Linked DNA regions of Thermocoleostomius sinensis A174. The protein of the gene in region 2 interacts with the protein of the main gene of each other region in a pairwise test. Links are inferred from orthologs where the notes say so. Each region holds a gene or a part of one and is shown on either strand. Other genes may lie near its edges.

The links.
Region 1: the proteins of ligA (region 2) and leuS interact in binary tests that used the Escherichia coli proteins (3 or more experiments, as listed by UniProt). The link is inferred for Thermocoleostomius sinensis A174 from one-to-one orthologs.

What each region holds. Positions count from the first base shown.
Region 1 is NZ_CP113797.1:5,558,009-5,573,740, forward strand. Bases 7,873-11,006 are described here. They hold leuS (leucine--tRNA ligase), read right to left. Parts: upstream 10,661-11,006; coding sequence 8,084-10,660; downstream 7,873-8,083. Other genes in these bases: OXH18_RS24135 (hypothetical protein), read right to left, coding at 7,873-8,067; OXH18_RS24145 (gamma-glutamylcyclotransferase family protein), read left to right, coding at 10,743-11,006. In the rest of the region: OXH18_RS24095 (cytochrome b/b6 domain-containing protein), read right to left, coding at 1-195; OXH18_RS24100 (hypothetical protein), read left to right, coding at 378-626; argH (argininosuccinate lyase), read left to right, coding at 763-2,163; aroF (3-deoxy-7-phosphoheptulonate synthase), read right to left, coding at 2,173-3,033; OXH18_RS24115 (DNA-methyltransferase), read left to right, coding at 3,600-4,553; menB (1,4-dihydroxy-2-naphthoyl-CoA synthase), read left to right, coding at 4,650-5,483; OXH18_RS24125 (helix-hairpin-helix domain-containing protein), read left to right, coding at 5,539-5,724; OXH18_RS24130 (AAA-like domain-containing protein), read left to right, coding at 6,020-7,360; more of OXH18_RS24135, read right to left, coding at 7,387-7,872; more of OXH18_RS24145, read left to right, coding at 11,007-11,168; OXH18_RS24150 (anti-sigma factor family protein), read right to left, coding at 11,183-11,749; OXH18_RS24155 (sigma-70 family RNA polymerase sigma factor), read right to left, coding at 11,973-12,635; OXH18_RS24160 (DUF3598 family protein), read right to left, coding at 13,172-14,014; OXH18_RS24165 (septal ring lytic transglycosylase RlpA family protein), read left to right, coding at 14,519-15,553; OXH18_RS24170 (Crp/Fnr family transcriptional regulator), read right to left, coding at 15,597-15,732.
Region 2 is NZ_CP113797.1:1,085,927-1,101,517, reverse strand. The notes cover bases 7,779-10,771. They hold ligA (NAD-dependent DNA ligase LigA), read right to left. Parts: upstream 10,365-10,771; coding sequence 8,193-10,364; downstream 7,779-8,192. Other genes in these bases: OXH18_RS04805 (acyl-CoA thioesterase), read left to right, coding at 10,488-10,771; OXH18_RS04815 (alpha/beta hydrolase), read right to left, coding at 7,779-8,114. Also shown: OXH18_RS04845 (LuxR C-terminal-related transcriptional regulator), read right to left, coding at 1-1,061; OXH18_RS04840 (hypothetical protein), read right to left, coding at 1,508-2,299; OXH18_RS04835 (GntR family transcriptional regulator), read right to left, coding at 2,445-3,434; OXH18_RS04830 (dienelactone hydrolase family protein), read left to right, coding at 3,727-4,464; OXH18_RS04825 (hypothetical protein), read right to left, coding at 4,482-5,609; OXH18_RS04820 (hypothetical protein), read left to right, coding at 5,866-6,249; more of OXH18_RS04815, read right to left, coding at 6,246-7,778; more of OXH18_RS04805, read left to right, coding at 10,772-10,955; OXH18_RS04800 (aspartate aminotransferase family protein), read left to right, coding at 11,327-12,592; treY (malto-oligosyltrehalose synthase), read right to left, coding at 12,773-15,591. UniProt on the Escherichia coli protein: DNA ligase that catalyzes the formation of phosphodiester linkages between 5'-phosphoryl and 3'-hydroxyl groups in double-stranded DNA using NAD as a coenzyme and as the energy source for the reaction.

The DNA.
Region 1 (15,732 bases), 4.5 Mb from region 2 along the record:
CAACAGAAATGTGAGGGCAATCGTGCCATGAATTCCCTGAATATCACCTAGCGTCGGCAAGGCAAGTCCACCCCAGCGTTTGTCATAGGTGTTATACACCCAAAAGCCGGTGATGAGTGCTAGAACGATGAGAATCGCAGCAGCACTGTGCAATATTCGTAGCAGAACTGGTTGATAAGGACTAGACTGCGGCATCAGAAAAAGCCCGATTGTGAAGCTAAAGGAAATCAGGAGGGTGACCTCCCCGGATCAATTCCATAATGCTCTGACTTGTAAGAAGTTGGTGAAACTTGCATTATTTAATTTATTTTTGGGAATCCTGTCACACTAGCGGCTCGTTGAAAACCGCCAGCTTTTCTAAACAGGATCTTCTTGAAATGGCAACATTTGAGTTATTTCAGCATCCATGGCTCTGGTCAAGTGATTTGGGTGGATGCGATTTGATGCAGCAGGGTTTACTCTGGCATGGCACGATCGTCCACAGCGTATTCGCTCAGTTTGACACCGACGTGTTTAAGCCCGTGCGCGGTTTTTTCAATTACTTCATCCAATCTGGACAGATTTGGGCATTACTGATTGGCACAGCAGTAGGGTATCTATTCCGTAGCCTAACTAGCTACGGTTAGGCAACAACGTGAGAGAGTAGGGAAGTAAAGCGAAGGCTGCATTCTGTGTCGGTACGACAACCGACTCCCAGCGGCTGCTTCCTTAAAATTCAGAACTTACACTTCTGACGTTCAACTCTCAAAACACGATTGCGCCATGGTCAATACATCTTCACAACCTCAAACTTGGAGCCAACGGTTTGAATCGGCGCTGCATCCAGCGATCGCCCGCTTTAATGCCAGCATTGGGTTTGACATTGAACTAATTGAATACGACCTGACGGGTTCCCAAGCCCATGCCAACATGCTGGCCCATACAGGCATTCTTTCAGTAGAAGAAGGAGAAAAACTGATTGAAGGATTAGAACAAATTCGGCAAGAATATCGGCGAGGCGAGTTCAATCCGGGTGTTGAGGCTGAGGATGTACATTTTGCGGTAGAGCGGCGGCTGACGGAATTAGTTGGAGATATTGGCAAAAAACTGCACACGGCTCGATCGCGCAACGACCAAGTGGGAACCGACACGCGGCTGTATTTGCGTGACCAAATTACGCACATTCGCCAGCAGCTACGCGACTTCCAAACTGTAATGCTGACGTTGGCAGAGCAAAACATCGAAACCCTGATTCCGGGCTATACCCACTTACAACGGGCCCAGCCGTTGAGCTTGGCACACCATCTGTTAGCCTATGTGGAGATGACCCAACGGGACTGGGAGCGGTTGGGGGATGTGTATAAACGGGTAAATATTTCGCCTTTAGGCTGCGGAGCGTTAGCGGGTACGACGTTTCCCATCGATCGCCACTATTCGGCACAGTTGCTGAACTTCGATAAACCCTATGCCAATAGTTTGGACGGAGTCAGCGATCGAGATTTTGCGATCGAATTTCTCTGCGCGGCTAGCTTGATTATGGTGCATCTGTCGCGGCTGGCTGAAGAAGTGATTTTGTGGGCTTCGGAAGAATTTAGCTTTGTGACGCTGAAAGACAGTTGCTCTACGGGTTCCAGCATCATGCCGCAAAAGAAAAACCCGGATGTGCCGGAACTAGTGCGCGGCAAAACGGGACGAGTGTTTGGGCATCTGCAAGCCCTGCTGGTGCTGATGAAAGGACTGCCCCTCGCCTACAACAAAGATTTGCAGGAGGACAAAGAAGCCCTATTTGATAGCGTCAAGACGGTACGAGCCTGTTTAGAAGCCATGACGATTTTGATGCAGGAAGGGCTAGAGTTTCGCACGACTCGACTAAACGAAGCTGTTGCCGAAGATTTTTCCAATGCTACCGATGTCGCCGATTATTTGGCAGCTAAAGGGGTTCCCTTTCGCGAAGCCTACAACTTGGTGGGGAAAGTGGTGAAAACCTCGTTGTCTGCTGGAAAGTTGTTGAAGGATTTAACCCTGGATGAGTGGCAAGCGCTGCACCCTGCCTTTGCCGCCGATATCTACGAGGCGATCGCCCCACGTCAGGTGGTGTCAGCCCGTAACAGCTATGGTGGTACGGGCTTTGAACAGATCAAACAAGCGCTAGCTGCGGCAAAGCAGCGTCTAAACGAAAGCTAAGACCGATCTCTACACACAAGAAAGCCGGGGGACAATCCCGGCTCCTACAGGTATGGATCGACCAACGGCGGCGGCGATCGGTTCTAGACTGCGCACTAAACTTACCATGTCTTCTAGAGAAATTGTCTGACGGGCATCTGAGATCGACTTTTCCGGCTCTGGATGACATTCCACCATGATGCCATCGGCTCCGCAGGCGACGGCGGCTCTGGCCAAATCGGCAACTAATTCTCGTTTACCGGTGGCATGACTGGGATCGACGACGATCGGCAGATGGGTAATTTGCCTCAGCGCGACCACGGCTCCCAAGTCCAACACATTGCGGGTGTAGCTATCGAAGCTGCGAATTCCTCGTTCGCATAAAATCACCTGGGAATTGCCGTGGCTGAGGATATATTCGGCGGCCATCACCAGTTCCTCGATCGTGGCAGCCAGTCCTCGTTTTAACAGGACAGGTTTGTTCACTTGCCCCAAGGCTTTCAGCAGATCAAAGTTTTGCATATTACGGCTACCCACTTGCAGCACATCGGCATGAGCCGCGATCTCCTCGATCTGTGAAATGGCCATGACTTCGGTAATCACAGGCAATCCGTAGCGATCGCGCATGGACGCCAGAATTTGTAACCCTTCTACGCCCAATCCTTGGAAATCATATGGGGATGTGCGGGGCTTATACACACCTCCCCGGAGGGCTTGCACAGGAGCCGCCGCTAGCCGATTGGCGATGATTTCCATTTGCATTTGATTTTCCACCGAGCAGGGGCCACCGACAATCAACAAATCCGGACCACCGATCGAAACGCGATCGGATAGCTGAATCACGGTTTTATGTTCGGAATTAGCTTTGAGCGCGAGTTTCGCCTTTTGCATGAGAAGTCTCCTTGGTTGAGGTTGGGGAGTAGAGGTAGGGAGTAGGGAATTAGGAACTGGGAGAATGAGGAAGGTAGAGGAGAAAAATCCATCTACTCTCTTTTCATCTTTCAGCTTTTAGCGTTTCAAACTAAAAACCCGGAACCGTTTCTGGCTCCGGGTTTTGTGAATGCGGTTGCAGCACCATTTACCCAGAGCTTAGGCTGAGCCAAAAAAAGTAAAAGCCGTAAAAAAAGCTGGGAGAATGATGCAACACAATCGGATTCCTATACTTAGTAGGGGGGATAACGACAGTCTTAAAAATACAAAAACCGCAGTGTTCATTCTGCGGTTCACCTTGAGGTTTCATGCGAGATTGAACTCACCTCAGGTGAACCTCCATAAACCAAAAGTAAAAGTAGGATGCAGATTGACACATATGGTTGCGAGTTCTTGCTAAAATTTGCTGATTTATTGCCAAGGTAGCAAAGTCGGAGAAGATTAGTCAAGTACCCGATCGGGGTACAAGGCATCAGCAAAATTAATAGCTTCACCTCAGCTAAGCGACGATTGATTGTGAGCAAATTGTGAGTGAATCGCATCCGAAAAAAATTCGTGCGCCGATGAATCGCACCCTAGATCTGACACCGGAAGACCGCTTGCGCTTGCGGCCACGTTTAATTCGTGATATCCCAATAGAGTTGACCGCACTGCCGATCGGCACAATCCACGGAGATTCGATCGCGTTGGCTTCCCACCTACCATGTCATACTGTGGATTTGCTGATTTTAGATCCGCCCTACAATCTCAACAAAGATTTCAATGGCTATCGATTCTCTAAGCGCACGGTGGCAGACTACACGAGGTGGCTCGATCGGGCAATCGTAGCCTTTAAACCACTGCTCAAATCCACGGCTTCCGTTTATATTTGCGGTGAATGGTTGACTTCTGCGTCTATCTTCGAGGTGGCGTCTTCTCATTTCATTGTCCGCAATCGCATCACGTGGGAACGTGAGAAAGGGCGAGGAGCTAAAGCTAACTGGAAAAATGCTAGTGAGGATATTTGGTTTTGCACTGTATCCAACACGTATACCTTTAACGCTGATGCTGTGAAGTTGCGCCGCCGTGTAATTGCACCCTATCGCCAGCAGGACGGTACACCTAAAGATTGGCAAATCACCCAGCAGGGTAAGTTTCGAGAAACATATCCCTCGAATCTGTGGACGGACATCACTGTGCCGTTTTGGTCAATGCCCGAAAATACTAATCACCCGACCCAGAAAAGCGAGAAGCTCATCGCTAAGCTGATTTTGGCTAGCACCAAGGTGGGGGATATGGTCTTCGATCCATTTCAAGGCAGCGGCACATCGTCGGTGGTAGCGAAGAAACTCAATCGAGCTTACCTAGGCATTGATTTGAATGAAGAGTATTGCCTGTTGGCAGAGCGACGTTTGGAACTGGCAGAGGTCGATACCACGATTCAAGGTTTAGCGGAGGGGGTGTTTTGGGAGCGCAATACGTCGGTAGGGCGATCCTCGTAATCTCCCCGATCGAATCTCCAAAAACTAAACTCCAAAAACGATCTAGGCTATTAAATTAGTCTCTTAAATTTAGTTTCTACTGTTCTTAGTGCTTTTATGCAAGTTGAATGGCGCGTCGTTAAAACCTACGAAGATATTCTTTATCACAAAGCCGATGGCATCGCCAAAATCACCATTAACCGCCCCCATAAACGCAATGCCTTTCGTCCCAAGACCATTTTTGAACTCTACGATGCCTTTGTCGATGCTCGCGAAGATACCGATATCGGCGTTGTGCTGCTGACCGGGGCCGGTCCCCACACCGACGGCAAGTATGCCTTCTGCTCCGGTGGCGATCAAAGCGTGCGCGGCGAGGCGGGTTATGTGGGCGATGATGGCATTCCTCGCTTGAACGTGTTGGATTTGCAGCGGTTGATTCGATCGATGCCTAAAGTGGTAATTGCCCTAGTGGCAGGCTATGCCATTGGTGGTGGGCATGTGCTGCATGTAGTATGTGATTTGACGATCGCAGCCGATAATGCCATCTTTGGACAAACAGGACCCAAGGTAGGTAGCTTTGACGGAGGGTTTGGAGCCAGTTACTTAGCGCGAATTATTGGTCAGAAAAAAGCACGCGAAATTTGGTTTCTCTGTCGGCAATATGATGCGAACCAAGCCTTAGAGATGGGGTTGGTCAATTGCGTTGTTCCCGTTGAGCACTTGGAAGCGGAAGGAATTCAATGGGCCCAAGAAATCCTAGAGAAAAGTCCGATCGCCATTCGTTGCCTTAAAGCGGCGTTCAACGCCGACTGTGATGGACAAGCGGGATTACAAGAACTGGCTGGTAATGCCACTTTGCTCTACTACATGACTGAAGAAGGAGCCGAAGGAAAGCAGGCTTTTCTAGAAAAGCGCAAACCCAATTTTCGTCAATATCCCTGGCTGCCATAGCGCACTCATAATAGGCAAAAGTGACGAAGGCGAACCAAGAGCAGTGAGATGACTATTGGAGCATCCTGAACTGCTACAACGCCTGAAGTGTATTGGCTTGACGGGTAGAAACGTCAAAAAGATTATTGAAACCATTGAACACAAACAACGCTACAAACCCTTCGAATCTCTGAAAGATGTTGTGATGCGGGTCAAAGGGTTGACCTACGAAAAGATAGTTGATTTAGTTGAAAATCCTTAGCAAATGGGAATGCTAAAGAATATCCGGTTGCCTAAAAGCAGTCTACCAAAGCAATAATGCGCAGCAGTATCCCAGTAAACTTGTCTAAATCTCACTGAACTAATCGATCAGGGTAAAATTTCGGTTAAATAAAGAGTTAGTAAGTGAGGAGTTGGGTAGGAAATTATCTAGATAAAAGATGAGAAAGTAAGAAAAGTGGGAATTAAGCCAATTAATTGCTTCGATCCTTAAATTTCGGTTTAAGATTTCCCTTTATGGCTATTTAGCCCACTGGTATCAAACATTTCGGATTCTGATGATGCCGCACGATGCCCTGGAAATTGTCAACAAAATTCTTGAACCGAAACGGCTTAATTATGCACAAGAGGTGGTTCTCTTACAATCTTGGTCAGGAAAAATTTATCGAGAAATTGCCGCAGAATTTGGCTATGACCTAGACTACATCAAGGAAGTTGGCTCCCAATTATGGAGTTCTTTGTCAGACGCTCTAGGCGAAAAGGTGACAAAAAAGAACTTCAAGCTCGTGCTGTCTAACTTCTATTCTAATAACACGGCGGCGCTCGACCCAGAGGCTGATCTGATTTCCCCCAAACTAGAACCGCTGCGGTTTCCAGGGGGGGTTGTACCACTCTATTCCAACTTATACATCCACCGCCCACCCATCGAAGAGAGGGCTTATGCAGAAATTGTAAGACCAGGAAGCTTAATTCGCATTAAAGCCGCTCGGATGTTGGGCAAATCGTCTCTCATTTATCGCGTGCTAGATCATGCCCGACAAAGACGCTTTCACACGGTGATGCTGAATTTACAAACTGCAGATGATTCAGTATTGAACGATCTCAATCAATTTTTGCGTTGGCTATGCCTCAACGTGAGTTGGCAATTGAATCTAGAGCCTAAGCTGGACAATTATTGGAATGAGGAGATTGGCAGCAAGGTTAGTTGTTCCATCTACTTTCAAGAATATTTGCTATCGCACCTGGATACACCGATTGTTATTGCGCTCGATGAAGTGAATCGCCTCTTTGAGTATTCCGACTTAGCCAAAGATTTTCTGCCTCTGCTGCGGGCCTGGTATGAAGAAGCTGCGAATGTAGAGATTTGGCAAAAACTGCGGTTAATTGTGTCTCATTCTACCGAGGTCTATGTTGCTCTTAACATTCACCAATCACCGTTTAATGTAGGGTTGCCTATCTACCTACCTGAATTTACTCGATCGCAAGTGCAAGATTTGGTACAGCGCTACGGCCTCAGCCGTACTGAAATCGATGAGCAAGAGATTGACGCTTTGATTGTTTTAGTGGGTGGACATCCCTATTTGGTTCGGCTAGCCCTATACTGGTTGCGCCAACGGGAAATGACCTTCTCGGAATTATTGCAAACAGCCCCAACATTATCTGGCATCTACAGTAATCATTTACGCCGCTGTTGGGAAGAAGTGCAACAATTTCCAGAGTTATGGGAAGCACTTCAGCAGGTAGTACGTTCTCCAGAGGGGCTGCCATTAGACTCCATCATTGCCTATCGCTTAGAAAGCCTGGGGCTTATTAAATTTGAAGGCAGTAACGTTGTCCCGTCCTGTGATCTATACCGCCTCTTTTTTCTGGCACAGATGGGTGATGGAAACGGGAATTAGCTACAGTACCCTACCCAATAGATGGCTCAAAACTGTAGATTCTCCCAAATGATATTCGATCGTGGCTCAAACCCATCAACGTATTCAACAGGATAGTGGGTAAGGGTGTAGAACAAATGCCCATCTTCCTCGCCTACGTAAATCGCCCCGACAATTAACTCGGTTTCCAGAGGATGTTGATAGAGTAGTTTTTCTTCTGCCCAGCTATAGCTAACGATATCAGTTCGATCGAGCAGTTCCCATTGGTTATTAATTAGTAACCCCTGGTTACCTAAAATCAACTCTTGCATCATTTCTAAATCAGCCGATTGGCGCGGCATAAAGAAAGATAGATATGCCTGTTCGTTTTTTACCCCTGCCGGACTAAAGTAAAACTGCACATGCACTCCTTCTGCGGAGGTTTGTACTTCTGGAATGAAGGTCTGGGCCGGATAGTAGGTAGTAAACGGCACATCCCGATGTTGAAACAGCCGCAATTCAACCTCTTGAGCTTCGCCCTCCAAGCTCATTGTGATGATTTTTGTATCTGGCTGAACCTTATCTGAGGTATCCTCCGGAACGTCCGATAGGGGAACAGCGGCTGGGCTATTAGACGGTGACGGCGTGAGACCGGGAAAAGTCAATTCTCTTGATGGCAGCGAGGCACAAGCAGTAGCAGCAACTAACATCCCTCCAATGAACCAATAGCCTATAGTGCGGGATATCATCCCGTTTCTCCCGGTATTACCCAACAACGAAGTTTACAAGTTTCCCTGGCACTACAATGACTTTCTTGATAGTCTTTCCAGCAATGTAGCGCTGTGCTAGCTCAGACTCACGGGCATAGGTTTCCAGTTCTTGCTGGCTAGCTTGGGCTGGCACTTGAATTGTACCGCGAGTCTTACCCATAATTTGAATCACTAGCGGAATTTCATCTACCACTAATGCGGTTGGATCAGGAACACACCAAGGCTGATGGTGGATGGAATCGGTATGCCCTAATCGCTGCCACAACTCTTCGGCAATATGGGGTGCAAATGGAGCCAACAACTTCAACAGGGTCTCAATTCCTTCTCGATAAACAGGTGAGGTCTTGCAAGTAGCATCATTAAGAGCATTGCTCAATTTCATCAACTCCGAAACGGCTGTATTAAATTGATACTCTTCTTCCAAGTCTTCTGTAATCTGCTCAATGGCATAGTGAATGGCGTAGCGCAAGTCTTTCTCATCGTGATTCAGCGCCTGAGCCTCAGCGGTTTTTTGTACAGACGCACGATCGCCAAACTCGCACACCAAGCGCCACACCCGATTTAAGAAACGAAATTGCCCTTCCACATCCGCATCATCCCATTCCAGATCTTTTTCCGGCGGGGCTTTGAATAAAATGAACATACGAGCGGTGTCTGCGCCATATTTACCCAATACATCGCCGGGATCAATGCCGTTATACTTCGACTTTGACATTTTTTCAAACACCACTGTCAATGGTTCACCAGTAGCTGGATCGGTAGGGTTTGACAGATCGGCAATTTGACTGGGAGCAACATACTTCCCAGTGTTGGGATTTTTGTAGGCGGCTGCCTGCACCATCCCTTGCGTTAGAAGACGCTTGAACGGTTCATCAAAGTTGAGTAAGCCTCGATCGCGCAACACTTTGGTGAAAAAGCGCGAATACAGCAAGTGTAAAATTGCGTGCTCAATGCCCCCCACATATTGATCTACGGGCATCCAATCATTGGTTTTGGCTGGATCAAACACCTGCTGATCATTGCGAGCATCGGGGTAGCGTAAGAAATACCACGATGAACAAATAAAGGTGTCCATCGTGTCAGTTTCACGGCGGGCGGGTGTACCGCAGGTGGGGCAAGGCACGTTAATCCAATCTTCTAGTTGCGCCAAGGGCGACGGCCCGCGTCCCGTAAATTCTACATTTTCTGGTAGCAACACCGGCAATTCAGCATCGGGAACAGGCACCGTACCACAGCTAGAGCAATGCACTACTGGAATTGGACAGCCCCAATAGCGCTGACGAGAGATTAACCAATCTCTAAGGCGGTAGTTGGCTGTTCCCTTGCCTTTGCCATTAGCTTCTAGCCATTGCACCGCCGCTTCCACGCTTTGCCCCGAACCTTTGCCAGTCATTACGCCATCGAGCGGCCCAGAATGCACCATTACCCCTTCGTGGGGGTAGGCTGCGGTCATGGTATCTGCGTCGATCGTCTCATTGGTTGGTTGCACTACCACCTTGATCGGCAGATTAAATTTCTTGGCAAACTCAAAATCGCGTTGATCGTGAGCCGGAACCGCCATGATTGCGCCCGTACCATAGCCCATCAGCACATAGTCAGCAATCCAAATGGGAATTTTTTCGTCGTTAACTGGATTGATGGCGTAGCTGCCCGTCCATACGCCTGTTTTTTCTCGATCGTCTGCGGTGCGATCGATTTCATTCTTGGCTGCCGCTTCGGTGCGATAGGCAGTCACAATCTCAGCTTGTGACTCAGTGGTCAATTTCTCAACTAGCGGGTGTTCGGGAGACAGCACCATGAAGGTTGCTCCCCACAAGGTATCAGGACGGGTTGTGAACACGGGTATCGTTTCTCCCGTCTCGGTTTGAAACACTACTTCGGCTCCAGTAGATTTGCCGATCCAGTTTTCTTGCATCAAGCGGACTCGCTCCGGCCAGCCGTCTAACTGATCTAGGTCTTGCAGTAGTTGTTCAGCATAGTCAGTGATTTTGAGGAACCACTGTTTCAGCAGTCGTCGTTCTACCATCGCGCCCGATCGCCACGATCGCCCTTCACTGTCCACCTGCTCATTAGCTAAAACAGTTTGGTCAATCGGGTCCCAATTCACTGCTGCTTCTTTTTGGTACGCCAACCCGGCCTTAAAAAACTCTAGAAAAATCCACTGTGTCCAGCGGTAATAGTCTGGCGAGCACGTCGTGACTTCCCGCTCCCAATCGTAGGACAACCCCAACCGCTGCAACTGCGCCCGCATTTGCGCCACATTCTGGTAAGTCCACTTGGCTGGATGAATGCCCCGATCGATCGCCGCATTTTCCGCTGGCAGCCCAAAGGCATCCCACCCCATTGGATGCAGAACTCGATAGCCTTGCATTCGACGCACTCTAGCAATGACATCGGTAATTGTGTAGTTACGGACATGCCCCATGTGCAAATTGCCTGATGGATAGGGAAACATGGACAATGCATAGAACTTGGGCTTGTCGGTGTTGTCAGGTGTACGATCGCTGCCTTCAGCCAGCCACGTTTGCTGCCATTTTTCCTCAATTTCTGCCGGATTGTAGCGGGACTCCACGAACGGAACTCCTGTCAAGGTAAATAATTAGGGATGTTTCTACACCATTCTATAAGTTGTTCGGGATTGGTTGATAAATTCTATGGATCTAGGCTCTACTGTAGCTCCAGCCCGTCTCAAAGTTTTCGTGTATGGAACCTTAAAACCGGGTCAGTGCAACTACGATCGCTACTGTGGCCATGCAGTGGTGAACCAACAGGTGGCGATCGTGTATGGACAGTTATTTGATTTGCCGTTTGGCTATCCAGCCCTTACTCCCGGTCCCGGAGTTGTTCACGGTGTTGTATTGGAATTTGCCGATAATAATGTACTGACTCAACTCGATGAACTCGAGGATTATGATCCACAGCGGCCAATTGGGCAGAACGAATATGTGCGAGTACTAGTCAAAACGTTTAGCCTTCAGCATCAGCCTCTCGGTGAAGCGTGGGCTTATCAGATGCCGCTCGAACAGGCTAAACGTTTTGGAGGAGTCCGACTTCCGCACGGATACTGGCAAGGGCGCTGAATGAATCCTCAAACCTACTGAACGCCATCAGTTCCGGGGGACACCGAGTCTGAAATGGCTGCTTTAGGAATTTCAATCACAGGTCGATCGAGGGCAATCATCAGGCCGTCATGGGGTAAGGCATTGGAGGTGATGCGGTGGGTATCTGGAGATTGAGCGATCGAGGGCACTAACTCTCCACCGGAAAAAGTACTAGCGACGGCTCCAACAAATAAGGCGGCAATCGCCATTCCCCCCCACAGGGCAGTCCGCTTCGGGCGACGCTCTAACCGAGAAATGACCTCGACGGCAACCTGTTCAACGGGCTGTTCAGGAGCAGGAACTGGCAGCATTCGCACGCCTTGCCGCAGTTTCAGCAATCGAGCATGTAACCGTTGCATTGTTGCATCCGTCGCTAGCCACTGTTCAACTTGGCGACGTTCATCGGCCGAAACTTCTCCGTCTAAGTAGGCGCTGAGTAGTTCAAATCGATCGCGCTTTAGGTTATCAAGGGTGTTTGGAGAAGACTGATCCCACCGGCGACCCGGTTCGTCATCTGGTAGAAGAGGGCTATAGTTATCGCAATCGTCAAAGTTAGACATTTTTAGGATCTCTAGTGTTTTAGAGGCAAGATCAAACAACAAAAGTCAAAGTTGGAAAGCGGTAGTTTGGTTGTAGAGCCAAGAACGCAGGAATCCGTAGTCACCATGACATCCTCAGCGCTCAACAAGCTGTATTGCGATACACAATAGGCATTGAGCCGCTGTACGCTCAAACCCTGCATCCAGAATAGCGTAGCTGCCTTTTGGATCAATCTCTGCTAACTCAATCTTCTAGATAAGTTTGTAATTGATACTGAAGCCGTTGGCGTGCTCTGGCAATTCTGGATTTGACGGTTCCTAAAGAAACCCCGGTAATTTCAGCAATTTCTTCATAGGACATCCCTTCGATTTCTCGCAATACGATGGTAGTTCGGAATACTTCTGGTAAATCGGCGATCGCTTCTCGGAGTTGATCATAGAATTCTTGAGTAATCATCTCCTCGGCTGGGCCCGGATCATCGGAAGCAATTTCCCAATCTATTTCTCCATCCTCAACATTCAACGGCGCATCTAGCGATAGAGGGGGATTAACCCGCTTACGCTTGCGCAACTCGTCATAGAATAGGTTTGTTGTGATCCGGCTCAACCAACCACGAAATTTAGCAGGTTCTTGCAAGCGTTTAATGTTTCGATAAACCCGAATCCAGACTTCCTGAGCCAAGTCTGCCCGATCTGTCCAATCTGGAGCAAGGTGATATAACACCTTCTCTACATGGGGATGATAGCGGCGAATCAGTTCTGAAAACAGCGCTTTTCCAGGACGCACCCCAGCTTGACACTGCAAGATTAGGTCATAGTTGGAGAGTTTGTTGGCTTGAACCAGCGAGGCTTGAGGAGCAATCGCCTCAACCGCTGACCAAGATACAGGAAGAGATTCACTACTCATTGACAGAACTTGACTGTGAGGGATTCCGTTTCTGAATGACGCTGACATGGGCGAGATGTTCCCTTGCAATTTCAAAGGTTTTCAAACAGGATGGGCGACTCATAAACGGGATTTGCTTGAAAGTTATACCGTTATTACTGAAAGGCGACCTTGAAGTTGCGCTCATTTCAGGTCGTCTACAAATGCGGTTGAGTACCATCCGGAAAATCGGTAGAGCGACAATGAAGTCTCATCAAGGGCTTACCTAAGCATGGGCTTTAGATGAAATAGATTACTACTCGATAGCAGAGTCAATACGGATTCGATTCAAACAGGGGCAAGTCCAACAGCATTTTGGGCTGGAGAACCCTTGCGAACATCCTCCGATTGGGCCATCCTTTCATCGGTATTCCTCTGATGTGAATTTAAAACGTTTAGAAAGCACTGAACATTACACCTATTCAGAATAAGTTGAAAATTGTGGGTCAGCTAGTGACTGTGGACAGTCATTGTCGCTGCACATGCTGCTCATCCAGACCGCAGCAGTAATCGAAGCGCTAAGCCTCAACCTTTCGTTCTGTCACCAGTGTTAAGCTAACCCAGCCACCCTTGGCATCATAGCGGCGAATCATCCGCTGCCGTAGATTCTTGGCAATCAACCAGCCAGCTTCTAGAAAAAAAGGCTCTCCCTTAGGGATAGTTAATGGGGTATTTGATGACGCGCCATCTGGCAATAGCAGCAGTTGAATCGGATAATGTCCTTGCTGAAAGCGCACGATCGACCCTGCAATTTCTCCTGTAGACACGAGTTCCCATTGGGGCGTGGTTAGCTGTTGGCGTAGCAAATTGCCCTCCCGATGTACCTGAAGTGATGTGACATAGCCCTCAGGCGTACGCCAATCGGGATAGAGCGTGATGGCTGTTCCTTGCCAATTTCCCAACAACATTTCCACTGATAGAGGTGGACGTTCAGTCTTTGGAGTATGCTGCCGATGTTCACGAATTAGCGTTAAGCGAGAAAAATGACCGTCTTTATCGAACAGTTGCACCAACCGCAAGCGACGATCGCTTTGAATAAAACCAAGCTCAGCCCCAAACTCAGAGAAGGGAGCGAACTGCATAGAACCTTGTGAAAAGGCCCCATCGGCAAAGAATAATGTGCTTCGACTGAGCGAACTGTACTCTAATACTTTGTTCTGAACCAGTTCGCCTGTTGCCAGAGAAAACAACTGAATAGTCTGTCGGATTGTTTGGTTCTCGTTCAACCCTTCCAACGTGACTAGGGTGGGTGTGTCTTCTTGCAACACTCCTTGCGGCGAGAAGCGCGAGAATGAACCTTGCCAAGCTCCCAGATTTAGGAGTAATCGTTCCCATTGAGATGTTGACGCATCAAGTGACATAGTTTTGCAGCTTGGTCTGAGACAAAAAATAGATCAAAAATCAACTAGATCAAAAAAACGACGTTTTTAGGTGTAAGGAACCCAAAGCCGGTACAATAAACCTCTGTTTCATTCCTTTTCAAACCGTTAAATTCTCTCAGGTTTCATGCGTTAAACATTATTAAATCCATGAATTTTTTTGGACTTTTGTGGGCTGTATCTGCACTGAGTAGCTTCTTATTTCCCCAGACTACCCCACGGCTTCTCGAAGATTTTAGTAAAGCCACTTCGGGGCGCACGGTTTCTCTAGTTAAACCCGTTAATGTGGCTGTGACCCACGATCGCTCGCGGTCTTCTCTTCACGCAGGGTCAGTGCAACAATTTTCTACTTCACAGACTTTTTCGCAATCGAGTGCTCAATCGAGAGCTTTTTCTTCGTTTGCTTCTTCATCATTTGCTTCAACGCTGAGAGCTGTGAAATCGTCCGCTTTTCTGGCAGTTCTTAGGTCAAACTCAGTTGCCTCGATGCATGAAGCATCCCTAATTCACTCAGATTTAATGCAACAGTTCATTAACGGCTTGTTGCGGCGATCGAACACAATCCGAGATTTGATTGGGCAAATTACTCCAACTGTCACCATTACCATCGCTGATAACCCCTGTGCTGCTACTCAGCGCTCTCAACGACCGGGTTGGAGATTGTGGCCCTTGGGGAACAATCTCCATCAGTCTCAGTTAGAAACGGACAATTTTGCTCACTGTACTGGGTTGTGGCAAACGGATTGGTCGCAGCCAGAACCCATTCAGCAGGTGTTTCAAGTTCGCCTGCGGGGACATGTCATTGCAGAAGCTCCAACCTACGTCGAGGCAGAAGCGATCGCTCGACAACTGTATCAAGTGCTGCGACAACCCAGCTTTACACCGTATCACTTAGTTCCAGCGATTGTGAATGGCTTGCCCACGGGCAAAGCAGGTGATGCTCTAGTATTTTCCATTCAACGCGATTGGGCGACTTTGCTCGATCGCAATCCGGAGCTATTAGCCATTCAGTGGACAAATAATTTGCGGACGGCCCTCAACGTCCCACCGCTATCGTTGGTGGATGCTCAAAGCCAAATGTATGGACTAGTGCCCACTGATCGTCAACTTGTAGGGGTTGCCTCGTGGTATGGTCCTTACTTTCATGGGCAACTGACTGCGACTGGTGAAGTGTTTCATCAGCATGAACTCACAGCCGCACACCCATCGTTGCCCTTTAACACCTACCTAAAAGTGATCAATCAGCTAACTGGTAAAACTGTGATTGTTCGCGTCAACGATCGTGGCCCGTACTTTGAAGACCGATCGCTCGATCTGTCCCTAGAGGCAGCGCGCTGTTTAGGCAGTGAAGTGAAAGGAATTGTTCCCTATGAAGCCGTGATTATGGAAAAAGCAGACCTTGCCCAATGGCACCAGTCTAATCAGATGACTGCAAGTTCTATCACTGGGACTCAATCTACTCAGTCAACGTGGCTGCAAGGACTATTAGCTAGACAATCAGACTCTACCCAGCCTTATTAAATCCAAGTTTGAAATGAATGACAGACTTCCAAACTGGCAGTGGCTAGGAATGGGTGTGAGATGGCAACACGATATGACGTGAACTGTCGATGCTTAACCATCCCTCTTCCTGCAACTGACTGAGTAAACGCGTGACAGTTACTCGGGTTGTGCCGATCGCATTAGCAAGCTGTTGATGG
Region 2 (15,591 bases):
TCTGTTAGTAAGGGAATTTGAGCATCCTCCAAGCTACCAAACATTAATCCTGCTTGATAGGCTAGTTGGGTGAAGGCGGTTTGCAATAGCGGCAGTTGACAGTGAATCCGAATCCAAGGGCCAAGCGGACAACAGGGATAAGGAAGTTGTAGTACTACCTGAACCACATTTTGATTTGCACCAATGAAGGTTTGTAGCGTTCCGCCCAAATAAGTGACTGCCAACAGCAGGTCACTGAAGCGAGATGTAACCCAATCTCGCAAGTGGTGGAGTTCAGTTTGAGGTAAAACAACGGCTTCCAGCGTAATTTGCTCAGATCCATAGCTGAAGCGACAGTAGGAACAGTCCATGGTTTGCAGAATCTCTGCCGATCGCAACAGCAAAAACGCAAAGGATGGGGACAAAGGGCGCTCGGTTCCTACCAAAATAAAGCGGGTGTGGCTAAGAATTTGAGACAGTTGCTCTGAAAGCGGCGTGTGCGCAAAGGTGATGACTGAACTGGGTGAACCAGGTTGCTGAAGATGAATGCTAATTTCTAGGGTGATGGCCAGCGTGGTACAGAGTCCTTGCAAAATTTCTAAAAATTCTGGCGATAGAGGCTGATGGCTAAACACTGCCAAAACTCCAATCACCTTATCGTCAATGACGAGAGGGTAGCCGGCAAAGCCAGTAATTTGCTTAGCGATCGCCCAGTCTCGATCTTTCACCCACGGCTCATCGGCCAAATTATTGCTTAAAAACGGAATCCGATTCTGCGCAATTTTTCCTACTTTGAATGCGCCTAGTGGAACTTTGCTAAAAAAACCATTGGTATTGGTATACATGCCGGATGAGGCAACGAGCCGTAGCGCAGCCCCATCGGGTTCCATTAACCAGATTCGGGCAAACGCACAGTCAAATTTTTTGACTAGTCCATCGGTTGCTCGCTTAGCGATGCTGTTGGGATCAAAACAGCCACTAAAACTTTGCACCAACTCACTGACTCGCTGTAAGCCAACGAGTAGGCGCATCGAGTCTAGAATTCCAGTGGCTGGTTCTGACACAATCAACGGTTGAAACAATCAGCAATGTAAACAGCACCAGTTTCATTGAGGCGCGAATTGCAGTCTTGGCCTGTAACCAACACTACCGTTAATGCGATCGTCGAGTCTGGCTACTGCATCTGTTTCATTCTATTGCGCTTTACAAGTTCTGAAAACTTGGTGGTGCTGTGCAAGCCGATAAAGTTTTGCTGAATGAGCCTGAAAGGTTAAAAGTAAAGGTAGAACGTGCAATACGATCGTTTCAGTTATTATTAGCCTAATGACATTGGGTTTTGCACCCCGAACCCCCTCATCTCCCCACCCCGGCTCCCAGCACTCGGAGAGAAGGGAAACACAACGGGTAAGGGCGGCTGACAAGATCTGGCAAATGAATCGCCCGTGGAGAGAGGAATGTAGGGCAAGGGTGACACACATGACAGGCTCCCTGCCAAAATCACCCGCCACTACCTTTGCGAAGGCAGAATTTACGAATGCAGATATTTACAAAAACTAGTTTCCTTTAAAGCTGTATACAGTTCCTCATAGTTGCTGACAACAGTAGATAAATCGTCCGATAGAATTTTGCGATGACTACTTTTAACACTCACTGGTTCCACATTAAGAAATTCAAAAATTCTGTCTCTGTAGTGGTTTTGTGCCTGTTCAGATTCAAATAAGTCTTCATAGCGGATATTCAAAACGTTTCGAGCAGGCAGCTTAGAAATCAACTCAAATTGATCATGAGTTTCCTGTTCAAATATTGCTAGATCGTGCAAAACTGTATCGATCGGAATGTACATTTTCTCCCGAACATTGCCCTGGTTTTGTTCTACCTTAATCGTACCCGTTCGTCTCATAACAAACCGTGATAGTACTCGCTTCAGAGCATTTTCACGATAGAGATTAATCACTAAGATATCGCTCTGGTGCTGAAAAAAGGATTGAAGTTGTCGTTTCTGAAAATTAATCGAAAAATCTTTAATTCCAATGCTTTGAATCTGATTCCAATGTTTAACTCTGGGTTGCTTCTGGTTACGCAGGCGAGAAAATGCTGAATAGGTTTGTGCCGAATAGAAAAAAACCTTGCTTGAATAGATATAATCCAAATACTCTGTAACCGAATTGCCTCCTAGCTTAAAGCGTTTATGCAGCTTATAAGGAAGCATCCAATCCCCAAGCACTTCTCCATAATTGATGACGTGAGGGTGAGAATTGAGTAGATTCACAAGGTAGTTGCTACCACTGCGCCCATTGGTTAGGATAATATGTCTTTGCATAGAGCCAGGTGAGAATGATGCGGCCCCTGTAAGATATACGGAAAACCTTGAAGCTAGCAGGACATTTCCAATCGAACTTAGCTGCAACTTCATCAAAGGCAGCTTGTTTCTAAAAGTTCTGTAAAGATTTGCCGGATTTTCTCGGTTACTCTAATCCCAACTCTCGTTTTAACAGTGCGATCGACTTTTCGCCAATATAGTTTTCACAGCAGATGAGTTGAGGCGGACGAATCAAATCTTCACGCGAGGCGGCTACGGCTGCTTTCACGGCTGTGCAACTTGCTTGATCAAAGCTGAAAATGGTTTGGGCGCTGCGCACCATGGCAGTCAGCTTAAACTGATCCTGTGGCTGAGTGGTCATAATCAGCAGATCTTCGCCCCGTAAACTGTGTACAATTACTTCGGCCGCTCGCAAAATGCCAGAACTGATGCTTACTAATCCCAACCGGCTATCTTTAGGTAGCTTCAGCAGTTTTTGAATTTCTGCCCCATAGTCATAGATATCTACCGGAATCACGCGCACCGCCTTGGGAGAGGCGATCGCTTCGGCATCTCCGATGAAATAACGGCTGGTAACGACCGTACCCGATCGAGTTTGCTCGAGCACCTGCCCCAATTCTTCAAGGGGAACTAATTGAACCGGAATTTGTAGTGCTTTCTCCAGTTCTTGGGCCATCAACTCGCCCACACCAATGTCCTGCTTTTGTGCCGTCACCAACACCCGCGCACTACAGCGCAATCGCCAGTCAATTTCTGCCAAAAATAATTCTCTAGCTTGGGTCAAAGAGCAGCCTTGGCTCAGCAATTCGTCTAAACTTTTTTGCACTAATTTGTGCGCCTGTGGATATCGCTCCATTAACGGAGAGCGAACTTTAGAGTTGCCCCCTTCGTCGCCTTGGGCACGTACATAAATGCCTGATCCTGCGTGGGCATCGACAATGCCATCTAGCTCTAGTTGACGATACACCTTGCTAATCGTATTGCGATGCAACCCAGTTTCCATTGCTAATTGTCGAGTGCTGGGCAATCGATGACCAGGGGGATATTGACGGGACGCGATCGCAAAGCGAATTTGATTGTATAGCTGTGTGGATGCCGGGATGTCACTGTCGGATTGGATGTGAAACCGAACCATAGAAGCCTCCAAGGTGCTCGTATTGAGCAGTTAGCGCGTTTAACTCAGGTTATTCTACTGCCAATCGCCTAGCTGACCTACAGCTTAAACTAGGCACAATTTGGCACTTAAGAGTTGCTGTGAATGATTGACCTCGATATAGGAACTAGCAAAGGAACTTAAGAAAGGGAACTAAATCCATCTTACATTTTGCAAAAAGAGTAATTTTACAAGGGCTAGATTTCGATCGTTGCCAATGCAGTAGACTACGAAAGGCAACCTAGCAATCAGTCAAACAAAGGGCGGTGTTTGCATGACAAGTCAGGAAATATACGCAGATTGGGTGAAAGTTTCCAATGGCGAGTTACACATGGATGCTTACCTGGCTCATCCCACAGCAACGGGGACCTTTCCAGCCGTGATTGTGATTCAAGAAATTTTTGGCGTCAATGCCCACATCCGTGATGTCACTGAGCGGTTTGCCAAAGCAGGCTATGTGGCGATCGCTCCAGCAATTTATCAGCGTGTGGCTCCAGGGTTTGAAGTGGGGTATAGTCCCGATGATGTTATAACGGGCAGAAAATATAAAGAGCAAACGAAAGCGGATGAATTGCTAAGTGATCTACAGGCGACGATCGGGTATTTGCAATCCTTGCCCTTGGTGAAGCCCGGGTCCATTGGGGCGATCGGGTTTTGCTTTGGTGGTCATGTAGCTTATCTAGCCGCAACCCTGTCAGATATCCGGGCTACGGCCGCTTTCTATGGCAGTGGCATTGCCACGATGACACCCGGTGGTGGTGCTCCCACTCTTACGCGCACAGCCGAGATTCAAGGGGAAATCTACCTGTTTTTTGGCACAGAAGATCCGCTAATTCCCAACGAGCAGGTAGATCAAATTGAATCTGAACTGCAAAAACACGCGATTCGCTATCGGCTTTTCCGCTATCCAGCAGGACATGGTTTCTTCTGCGACCAGCGATCGGACTATGATCCTGAGTCCGCGGCCGATGCCTGGAAACAGGTGCTAGAACTTTTTGGTCGAACCCTATAAGCTCGAACCTTATAAATTTACGATCGTAGCTGCCAAAGCGTCTGCCACTGCTGTTGAGTATTGGGTTGCATCCACCTCAACCTACTGATGTTCGTGGGACTAAATTCATGGAAGTAGTGCTGTGTTTGTGTTTGAAAAGCTTGAAAACTCCGATCGGTTGCTTGCAGTTCAGGGTGTTTTTCTAAGCAAAGATCGATCGATCGACGGGCAATTTGTGCCCAAATGTTGGCATAGGGAACGTTAGTTTTGGCATAGTACAAAGCACTGCGATATGCCAAGTAAGCAAAGCGATAGTCTTGATTCCATCCGTGCAATAGAGACAAGCATCGTGCAGCCAGTTTAGCCCTCCATGGCTTGGGCGGATAGCCGATTTCTAAGTTCGGCAATGTCTCCAAAAAGGTGTCTAAATAATTAATTGAGTAATTCTGCAAGTAATCTGCTAATTGAGTATGAATAAAGCGTCGCTCATATCCCCAGTAGTGTTTAACCAAATGCGGACAAATCGATAGATTTGTGGCTTGGCTCAAGACGACTCCTAAAGCAAATTGCTCAGTATTAAATACGGGAAAGACTTCATAAAACCGATCGAGAAGTGCAAGTGCCTGGTCTAGAAGCGATCGATGGCTGATATCGATTCCCACTACGCCAGAGTTGAACATCGGCAATTGCGGGGAAATTTGGATGTCATTACTAGTTGTCTGATATATCTGTTCTAACTTTTCCGGTTCTAACGAGTTGAACATAGGTTGCCAAAGCCGATGATCTCCGATCGTACATTCAAAGTTATGCATGAGTGATGCATCAGGTGATATAAACTGGAATAATTCCAGTGGATTTTTGAGAAAATAGGTATCTGTGTCAATCAAGACGGTGGGTGCTTGATAATGGTCGATCGCCTTCATTAGAGCAAGAATCTTGGCGCGATGAGGATAAACTCCGCCTTGAGTCCAATCTGCAATTTCCTGCGCAGATACACCAATCCGATCGATTGGTAAATCAAAGCCTATGTCGTCTCGATCGCTGATCACGCTAATGGTACAGTCGGCTTGATGGCGCAAAAACCGCAGGGCGGATAGCACACTAAAAGCGAGTTCCAACTGATATGTCCGGTTGTCACCGTATAACAAATAGGTGATTACAGTCATCGTGCACCCTCAACTATTGCTGAACTTTCCGGGCAAGGTTGTTTGGGGAACAATCCTCCAACTCCCCGCTCTGCCATCGCCACCTTCGATTGACTCGGCCCTTAGATGGAACTTTTTCGTTTTATCATGCTGGTTTTGAGTTGAACGAGTCTTGCGCAGCTTTCTTCCTTTTGATAGAACTTCAGCTTTTGTTAATCGGTGTTTGCAAGTAGGATTGATATAATTTTGGCGACCTATCGAATAGAGCGTATTTGGTATGGCAACTGCGACAGTGCTAGAGTTCATGCAACGAACGGCTGAAGATGAAGCGTTGCAGCAACAGCTAGAGAATTTGCTAGGTGTTGGGGACGGTAATATCAGCAGCGAGACTGAGTTAGACCCGGCGGAGTCCGAAGCCCTGGGAGAGCGTGCCCCGATCGTGGCTGAGTTTGCAGCCCAAAATGGCTTTTCGTTCTCGGCAGACGAATTATTAACTGTCGTTGATGCGTTTCAGAAACACCAGGCGGGCGAAATGTCGGATGAGGACTTTGCGGCCATGTTGGGAATTTCGCTAGCAAACGAGAGTATCGATGCGGCGGTGCCCACGAATCGCCTCAACCGTCTAGTCAGATACCTCTCGAAGACATACTTGGGCTACTAGGGCTTCGTCTCAGCATCCCTTTGGCGTAACGTGGCGCTGGTACTAGGCAAAACCAGCTCGATCGTTTGCTCTTCTATGGCTTTCATGAGTTGATCGGGGGTCAGCACGTGCACCAGGCTGATTGGTAGCGAGGCCTCGGCAATATATCTGGCGTAGGATGCCTCTAAATACGGCAGATAAGTGAAGTCACCTGCCACATGCAGACCCAAGAAAGCCAGTCCGATACTCTGAAGGTAGAGATGGGCAATTTGCGGATTGGGCCCCACCACTTCAGACGGTAACTGCACGAGTGTTCCTTGAGACAGTGAGGCTTCTGGATCAGGAACATCGATCGATGAGAAGTGGGTTCCTCCCTGTAGAAGCAACAGATATCGTTCGGGCGTTTGCAGCCAAGTAAAGGGACGAATTTGTTCGGGCAGGGCAGGGGCGATCGTGTCAGCCGTACCACTCACTATCATGACTGGAACCTGAATGTTGGCATAATCGGCTTCACCTAAAAGACTGCTGCCGATCGGGTTGATGGCCAAAACCGCTTTGATGCGAGGATCGCGCAGATCTGGCAAAGGTTGAGGAAGATTGAGGGCACGGCATTGAAGTAACAGCGACAGATTTAAGGTGTCAGTGGTGCAATCTGCCTCTAACTGCTCCACGTTAATTTGTGCTCCGGCCAAGGCCAAGCCGGTATATCCACCCATGGATTGTCCAATGATGCCCACTTGGTTCAAATTGAGCCGCCCTGCTAAGGTTGGGTCGGTTTGTGACAACTCAGCGAGTTCATTTAAAAGGAATTGAATATCCAAGGGGCGATTGATAAATTCATTCGGTTCCGTCACTTGGCTCGCTTGTCCTGAAATCAGCGCTCGAAGCTGCTGGGCATTGCTGCCAGGGTGTTCAGGGACTGCTACCACAAAGCCGTAGGAAGCTAGATGCTGCGCTAAGTAGGCATATGTTCCTCGATCGGAGCCAAGTCCGTGGGAAATAACAATGACTGGGGCTGCTGTCGCGGGCGTTTGCTCGGACGCTGTGTTCAGTTGCGGCCAATAAATATCAACGGGAAACGATCGATTGCGCTGTGGATCATACAACCCAAGGGTTCGCCGCTGCCAAGGAAACGAACCAGGTTGGCGCAAATCTGGCAAAGACGAAAAATCAATCCACGACGTGAGGTAGGCCTCTGCGGCAGACTGCTCTTTAACTAACGCCACGGCATCTTGCGTTTGGCGAATCAGTTCTTCTAAATCTCCGACAATTCGTAGCGTTTGTACCAAATCTACCCGAACCCGGGATAACGGAAATTGCTTCAGCACATTCAGCACAGTTAATCCTTCGGTTTCGTCGGCCGCCGCCAAGATCAAAGCCGATCGAATGGCATAGAAGCCAGAAAGATTAGACTCGGTGCGTACCACATTGCCCAAGCGTTCCAGCAGCATCTCGCCTTGGTCAGTGTAAAGAAACTGCGCCACCGCCACTGCTGAAAGATCCGCACGAGTCGAGAGAAATTGCCGCAGAGTAGCAAGCTGCTGATCATTGAAAAAACGAGTGTAGGCTTTGAGGTCGCTAGATACTGTGCCCTCTTCAGCATACGCAGCTAGGGATTTGACAGCAATCGATCGTTCAACAGCGCCATAGGACAACGTAATGCGTTCGGCTCCCAACGCTGAACCAGCCGTGAGAATGATGGGCAAAATTCCAATGCTGACCAGTCGCGATAAGAGTCGCTGGAAGTTGAACCCAGCTTTGGTAGATATGTTCCCATTTTGGGATTGTTTGACCGTGCCTTGTGCAAAAATGCCAGGAGGGCACAGAGGTTGTACGGATCGATCGCTCGATCGATGAGAGACAGGTGATCGTCGAGTCCGGGACACAGCGAAGGGTTCGCAATTCATAACCGGATGTCACCAAGGTAGGAGAGTTAAGTCCACTCTAGCTGTCAACCATCCAGGCTAGGGTGATCTCTCTTCTAACGATGCGATGAGTTTTTGCAAATCGGCTTCGGTCAACTGGGTGATTCCTAACTCTTCTGCCTTGGCCAATTTTGATCCGGCCTCTGCTCCCACGACTACATAACTAGTTTTGGCGCTAACAGAACTAGTAACTTTGCCACCTGCTTTTTGAATTAGGGCTTTAGCCTCGTCGCGGGTCAAGTTAGGCAGCGTTCCAGTAATCACAAACACTTTGCCTTTGAGGGGCTGTGGTTCTAACGCACTCGATCGGTGAGATTCACCCGCTAGCTGCACCCCTGCCGATCGCAACCGCTCAATTAACGCTTGATTGGCCGGAACCCGAAACCACTGGTGCACCGATTGGGCAATTTCTGTGCCAATGCCATACACCGAGGCGACCGTTTCAATCTCTGCGGCTGCCAGTGCCTCAACCGTCGGAAAGTGATCAGCTAAGACCTGCGCATTGACGCTGCCAATGTGGCGAATGCCCAAGCCATACAGCACTCGCGCCCAAGGCTTATGCTTGGATTGATCGATCGCGTCTACGAGATTCTGCGCAGACTTTTGCCCCATACGATCGATCTGCATCAGTAGCTCTACGGTGAGGTCATACAGATCGGCGACGGTGTGTATGAGGTTGCGATCGACCAACTGTTGCACCCACTTTTCTCCTAGGCCGCGAATGTCCATGGCGTCTCGGCTAGCCCAATGTTCGATCGCCTTGCGCAAAATTGCCGGACAGGAGGAATTGACGCAGCGAATCACGGCTTCTCCGGTTTCGCGTATCAGCGGTTGACCGCATTCTGGGCAATGGGTCGGCATTTGGTAGGGTTGCGTAGCTTCTGGACGCAATTCAGGCAGCACCCGCACCACTTCGGGAATAATTTCTCCAGCTTTACGCACCACCACCGTATCGCCAATGCGAATGTCTAGTTCTGCTACGCGATCGGCGTTATGCAGGGTTGCGCGTGATACCGTAGTTCCCGCCAACTGCACTGGTCGCAAAAACGCCATCGGTGTCACTGCCCCAGTTCTACCCACGTTGACATCGATCGTTTCAACTACTGTTGGCGCTTCTTCGGCTGGATACTTGAGGGCAATGGCCCAGCGTGGAAACTTTTGCGTAAAGCCAAGCCGCTCTTGCAGCGTCAGGGAGTTGAGCTTGACTACCACCCCGTCGGTCAGATAGGGCAACTGCAACCGCTCCGTAGACCAACGATCGTAGTATGCAGCCACCTCCTCCAGCGATCGACAGAGTTGACGATGGGGATTGACCTTAAAGCCCATGTTTTGCAAAAGTTCCAGACAATCCCACTGCGTTTGCGGCGTTTGGCGTGTGGCATGTTCTGGTTTTAGAACCGTGTGCTGAGGCGACGCGAAGGTGGTTAACAGGGAAAGCTGCGCTTCAGTATCCTGTAAAGTCTCCCCACCTTCCGATTCCCGGTTTTCAACCCCCATCGCCTCATCCACTACATGCAGGGTATAGGCAAAAAAAGCTAGCCGCCGTTTAGCCACCACCCGTGAATCCAGTTGTCGCAGGGTTCCCGCTGTAGCGTTACGCGGATTGGCAAACAACGATTCTCCGGATTGCTCGCGTTCTTGGTTAATTTGTTTAAACACATCCAACTCCAGAAACGCCTCGCCCCGTACTTCCACGATCGACGGTGGATTCTCTAAATTGAGCCGCAGGGGAATCGATCGAATAGTTTTGACATTTTGGGTAATTTCTTCTCCGGTCATGCCGTCTCCTCGCGTCGCCCCTCTCACTAAAATCCCCTGCTCATATGTGAGCGCCAAAGCATTGCCGTCTATTTTGAGTTCACAGACGTACTCAAATGACTCCACCTCTGGGGCTACCCGTCGCCAGCGCTCTTGCCAACTCGCAAACTCATCGAGATTAAACGCATTCTCCAGACTGTAAAGGGGAATATTGTGTTGAACGGAGGTAAACCGCGTCGCTGCCTTTTCGCCGACTCGCTGCGTGGGGCTATCGGGGGTAATCAACTCTGGATACTGCTGTTCCAGGTTTTGCAGTTCTCGATAAAGCTGATCATAGACAGAATCGGGCATTGTGGGAGCATCCAGCACATAGTATTCATAGCTGGCTTTTTGCAGCAGCTTCCGTAGTTCGGCAAGGCGCGATCGCGCAGCTAATTCTGGAGTGGAAGACATGGTGACTTCGTTCGGGTGCGTGAAGACTCTAGGATAGGAGAAACGAGATGAGTAGATCAGAAAAGGCTAACGAATGAAGACTCAAGAACAACAATCAATGAGCGAGTAGTTTTTTAAGATCAAATGTACCAGTTTCCTTTTGTTTATCATCGCACAGTTCGGTTTCAAGATACGGATGCAGCAGGCGTTGTCTATTTTGCCAATGTTTTATCAATGTGTCACGAAGCCTATGAGGCAGGGTTGGTAGCCGCAGGAGTTAAATTGCAGGAGTTTTTCAGTGGAAACCCTGTAGCCATTCCGATCGTTCACGCCAACGTGGATTTTTTGCGCCCGATGTTTTGCGGTGAACAATATGCTATTCATCTGACGCCTACCGTCGTCACAGACACTAAATTTCAGTTGTCTTATACTCTATTTCCGATCGATGACTCCCTGGCCAATCGGCCTACATTAGACAAACCCAGCGCCCAAGCCACAACCGTGCATGTTTGTATTGATCGCCAAAGCCGTCGCCGCGCCCCCTTACCGAGAGCGATCGGGCAGTGGCTTCAGGAAAAGCATGAGAAGCAAGCAGCAAAGGATAAGGGCTAGAGGAAACAGAGGGATTGAGGGTGAGGGCTAAACCCAACGGCATGGCGAGAGCAGCGTTCTCACAACCACTGCCCGAAGGATTGTTAATCAAATCCTGACATTCCTCCAAATATCTTCATTTTGGAATTAGGATTTTTCTATGATCAGAAATGGTTCACATTGAGCCTAACTTGCAAATGGTGCGAGTGAGATGCCAAAACTTCTTTGATTATTTACAACACCCATAGGAAAGCTGGCGTAAAATCAAATACTCAATCAAAAAAAGCCATAACTTCCTGTCGATCGTCGCTGAACTTGAACAATTTTTTAGATTCCGGTAGCTCTCTATATTGCAACCTGTTGTTTCGACTTCCCGTTTGGAGGCGTATCTCGTGAGTCCAGAAACCCTTGTCCAACCACCCACTCTAGAAACTGCTCCGTTACAAATTTCGCCAGCAGATTTTGATCACTATGTCATGTCAACCTATGCACGCTATCCCATCACCCTAGAAAAGGGAGAGGGCTGTCGCGTGTGGGATACGGATGGGCGAGAGTATCTAGACTTTGTAGCTGGAATTGCCACTTGCACCTTGGGACATGCGCATCCGGCTATGATTGCAGCAGTGACGCAGCAAATTCAGAAGCTGCACCATGTTTCCAATCTGTATTACACCCAAGAGCAAGGAGAACTGGCCAAATGGCTGGTAGAGCATTCCTGTGCCGATCGCGTGTTTTTCTGCAACTCTGGAGCCGAAGCTAACGAAGGTGCCATTAAGCTAGCTCGGAAGTATGCGCATACTGTATTGGGAATTCAAAGCCCGATTATCATTACGGCACATGCTAGCTTCCACGGCCGCACCTTAGCCACCATCACCGCCACTGGACAGCCCAAGTACCAGAAGAACTTTGATCCGCTGATGCCGGGTTTCTACTATGTTCCGTACAACGACATTACAGCCCTAGACGCGGCGATCGCGCTGCTAGATGGCAATGAACGGCAAGTGGCGGCAATTATGCTGGAAGCGTTGCAGGGTGAAGGCGGTGTGCGTCCAGGGAACTTAGAGTATTTCCAGCGCATCCGCGATATCTGCAACGAGAAGGGCATTTTGTTGATTGCTGATGAGGTGCAGGTAGGTATGGGCCGTACCGGGCACTATTGGGGCTACGAAAATTTGGGCATTGAACCTGATATTTTCACTTCGGCAAAAGGACTAGGCGGCGGTATTCCCATCGGCGCTATGTTGTGTAAGTCGTTTTGTGATGTGTTTCAACCAGGTGATCACGCGAGTACCTTTGGTGGCAATCCTTTTGCAACTGGGGTGGCGCTAGCAGTGTGCAAAACGTTGGAACAGGAAGGGCTGTTGGCGAATGTGCAAGCACGGGGCGAGCAACTGCGATCGGGTTTGGGAACGATCGTGCAGCAGTATTCTCAGCACTTCAGTGAAGTTCGGGGTTGGGGACTTATCAACGGCTTGGTGCTGAGTGGCGACACTGAACTTGTATCGGCGGATGTTGTTAAAGCAGCGGCGGCAGAAGGGCTGTTGCTGGTACCAGCCGGACCAAAGGTGGTACGGTTTGTGCCTCCACTGACGGTGAGCGCGGCTGAAATCGATCGGGCGATCGAGATCATTAACCGGGGTATGACTACACTGGTCTGATTTCCAATTAAGGCAGGTTGTCCGAGGTTTGCGTTTCGGCTAACCTGCTGCTCACAAAATTTGCAGCTAGGTTTATAGCTATTCCAGAGATGAGCCAAAGTCACGGGCTAGGGCAGTTCGCGAACTGCCCTAGCGGGGATCTTTGGTTGATGCCAGTGAGATCTGACACGATAACCTAAATTAAGCTGGCTGCTCCACCTTACCTACCAGCAACGCCACTGGAAATTGAGCAAAGATTTCCTTGAGCCACAGGGTTTCCTCACTTTGAATTTCTTCACCCGTAATCGCGTTGTGCAGCACAGCCGAAGAGCCAGGTGGTTGCAAGATTCGGGTTTCATGCCAAACTTGTTCGCCCAGCGGATATTCCCCTGCTTTAACCAGTTCTGTGAGCAACCGCGGCACCACCACGATCGCCCGCAGGTCTCCTAGTTCCCGAGTAAAAGCGACTACATGTCCCTTCAAGCTGCCCAACACAGTCAATTTTTCGTAGCTGCCCCGTTGAAACAACTCAGCATAGGTGCGACGAGCTTGCAGGGTGCGATAGATCAAGAATAGCTTTAAGCGAGCATCTTCTGGGGTTTTCAGTAACTCTTCAATGTAGGTCAAAATGCCTTTTTTGGATTTCGATCGCGCCTTAGTTTTAATTTCTTTAAGGTATTCTAGCCGACGATCAAAATCCACAGGACGGCGATTATCGGGATCGACTAAGCTTAAATCCCATAGTTCCGTCCCTTGATAAAAATCAGGAACCCCGGGCGTTGTCAGTTTCAGCAGGGTTTGAGACAGCGAATTGAAAACCCCATAGTGCTGAATTTTGCGTTGAAACGGGCGAAACGCTTCCAAAAACGGATTCTTGGCTGAATTATCCAAGGTGCGATCGATAAACTGCATAAACGCATCTTCGTACTCTGCGTTGGGGCGAATCCAGGCGGTGTGGGTTTTCGCCTCGCGAATTGCTTTAATAATGTATTCCTTCATTCGCTGCACAAAATTGGCATAGTCAGCCTCATGAAAGGGGAAGGCTCCTACTAAAGATTGATAAAAGAAATACTCATCATTGCGGCTGGGTGCACTCATGTTGCCGACTTTTACCTTATGCACAGCGTTGATTTCATGCCACTGTTTCAGGCAATCTACCCACTCTTGCGGCATTTCCGACAGCACGTTAATCCTAGCCCGCACATCTTCGCCGCGTTTGGTATCGTGAGTGGCCGTAGCGTTCATGGCGTGGGGCCAGTGAGACGATCGCATCTGATTGAAAGCATGGAAATCATCGATCGACAGACCAAAATGAGCCGGTGAAGACCCTACCTCGTTGAGTGAAATTAAACGGTTATAGACATAAAACACCGTATCTTCAACGCCCTTCGCCATCAATGGCCCCGTAAACTGCTGCAAGCGCATGATGAAATGCAGCCACAGCTTCTCGTCCTCCTGACTGAGGTGATCATCAAAATCTAGCGACAAGAATTTTTCGATGAAATAAAGCTCGTTGCCAAAATCGGGCAGATTCTCCTTAGCTCGACGCACTACCCACTGCATACACTCTTGATCGGCTTTGCTGGCTCCTTCACGGCTGATGTAGGTACGATAGACCGGAAACACCGCCAAAATTTCTACTAAGGCCCGTTTCAAACCATACATGGTGAAATCACTAGCATAACGATGGCGATCGGCAATTTGCTTCAATAAGTGGGCTAAGTTATCAATATCACCCGCCAAGTGTTTGCCAATAATCAGGCGTTTATTTTCATCAATTAACTTCTCCAGATCCACAAACTTGCCAATGAATTGGTGATAGATTGCATCAAACTCTGATTCATTCGCTTGCTGACAAAATAAACCATTCACCTGACTCATGAAGTCGTAGCCTGTAGTTCCCTGAATCGGCCAGTTCAGGGGCAGTTCTTCGTCCGCTTCCAGAATTTTCTCGACGATGAGGTACACATCAGGCGCACCATCGCGCAACCGGCTGAGATATTGAGCGGGATCATAGAGTCCATCGATGTGATCAATTCGCAGTCCAGTCAGTTTACCTTCTTGTACCAGTTGCAAAATGAAGGCATGGGTTGTGTCATAAACCTTCTGGTCTTCCACTCGCAGCGAAATCAAATCATTGACTGTAAAAAAGCGCCGATAGTTCAGTTCTTCGTTTCCCACCTTCCAATAGGCCAAGCGAAAAAACTGCTCATTTAGAAGACTGTCAAGCAGATTAAAGCTTTCCGGCTTCCCCACTTCTCCGTTAAACGTTTCGATATTCTGTTCAATAAACGCCTTCACCTCAGCGCTTTCGTTCCAAAGCTCCCACAACATGCGCTTGATGAAGGTAATTTGATCGTAGCGCTCTCGTCCTTCTGCCCCTGAAGGAATGTACTTCAACATGTAAAGCACCCCCAGCAGCTTGATAAACAGAGGGTGATTGCGCCCTAACTGCTCCCGCAGCCGGGACAAGTCATACATCAAGATGTGGCTGTAGGATTCAATTCGCAAGGGAAAACTTTGATCGTAGTAATTGATAGAAATTCCTGCTTGGTCATAGCGCAGTTTCAGTTCACCGCTTTCCAAACAATCACCGCAAAACTTACCCAAAAACGGAGCTAGAACCCGACCGTTGATGCCGTTATAGGGATGGTTCCAGTCAATGTCAAAGAAATTGCGATATTGTGAGTCTGGCCCATTTTCCAACACATCGACCAAAATATGATTTTGGCTGCTGAACGCCATATGATTTGGCACAATATCTTGCACCCAGCCCATCTCATAGCGCTTTAGTGTCGCCACCAGTCCCTCAAAGTCTTCTGTTCCTCCCAATTCTGGATTAATCTCTTGAGGATTCACGACATCATAGCCGTGAGTACTGCCTTTGCGGGCTGTGAGAATTGGGGACGCATAAAGGTCAGAAATTCCTAGCTCGGCTAAATACGGAATGATGGTTGTTGCGTCTTGAAAGTTAAAGCCTGCATTGAACTGAATCCGGTACGTTGCGAGAGGAATTTGCA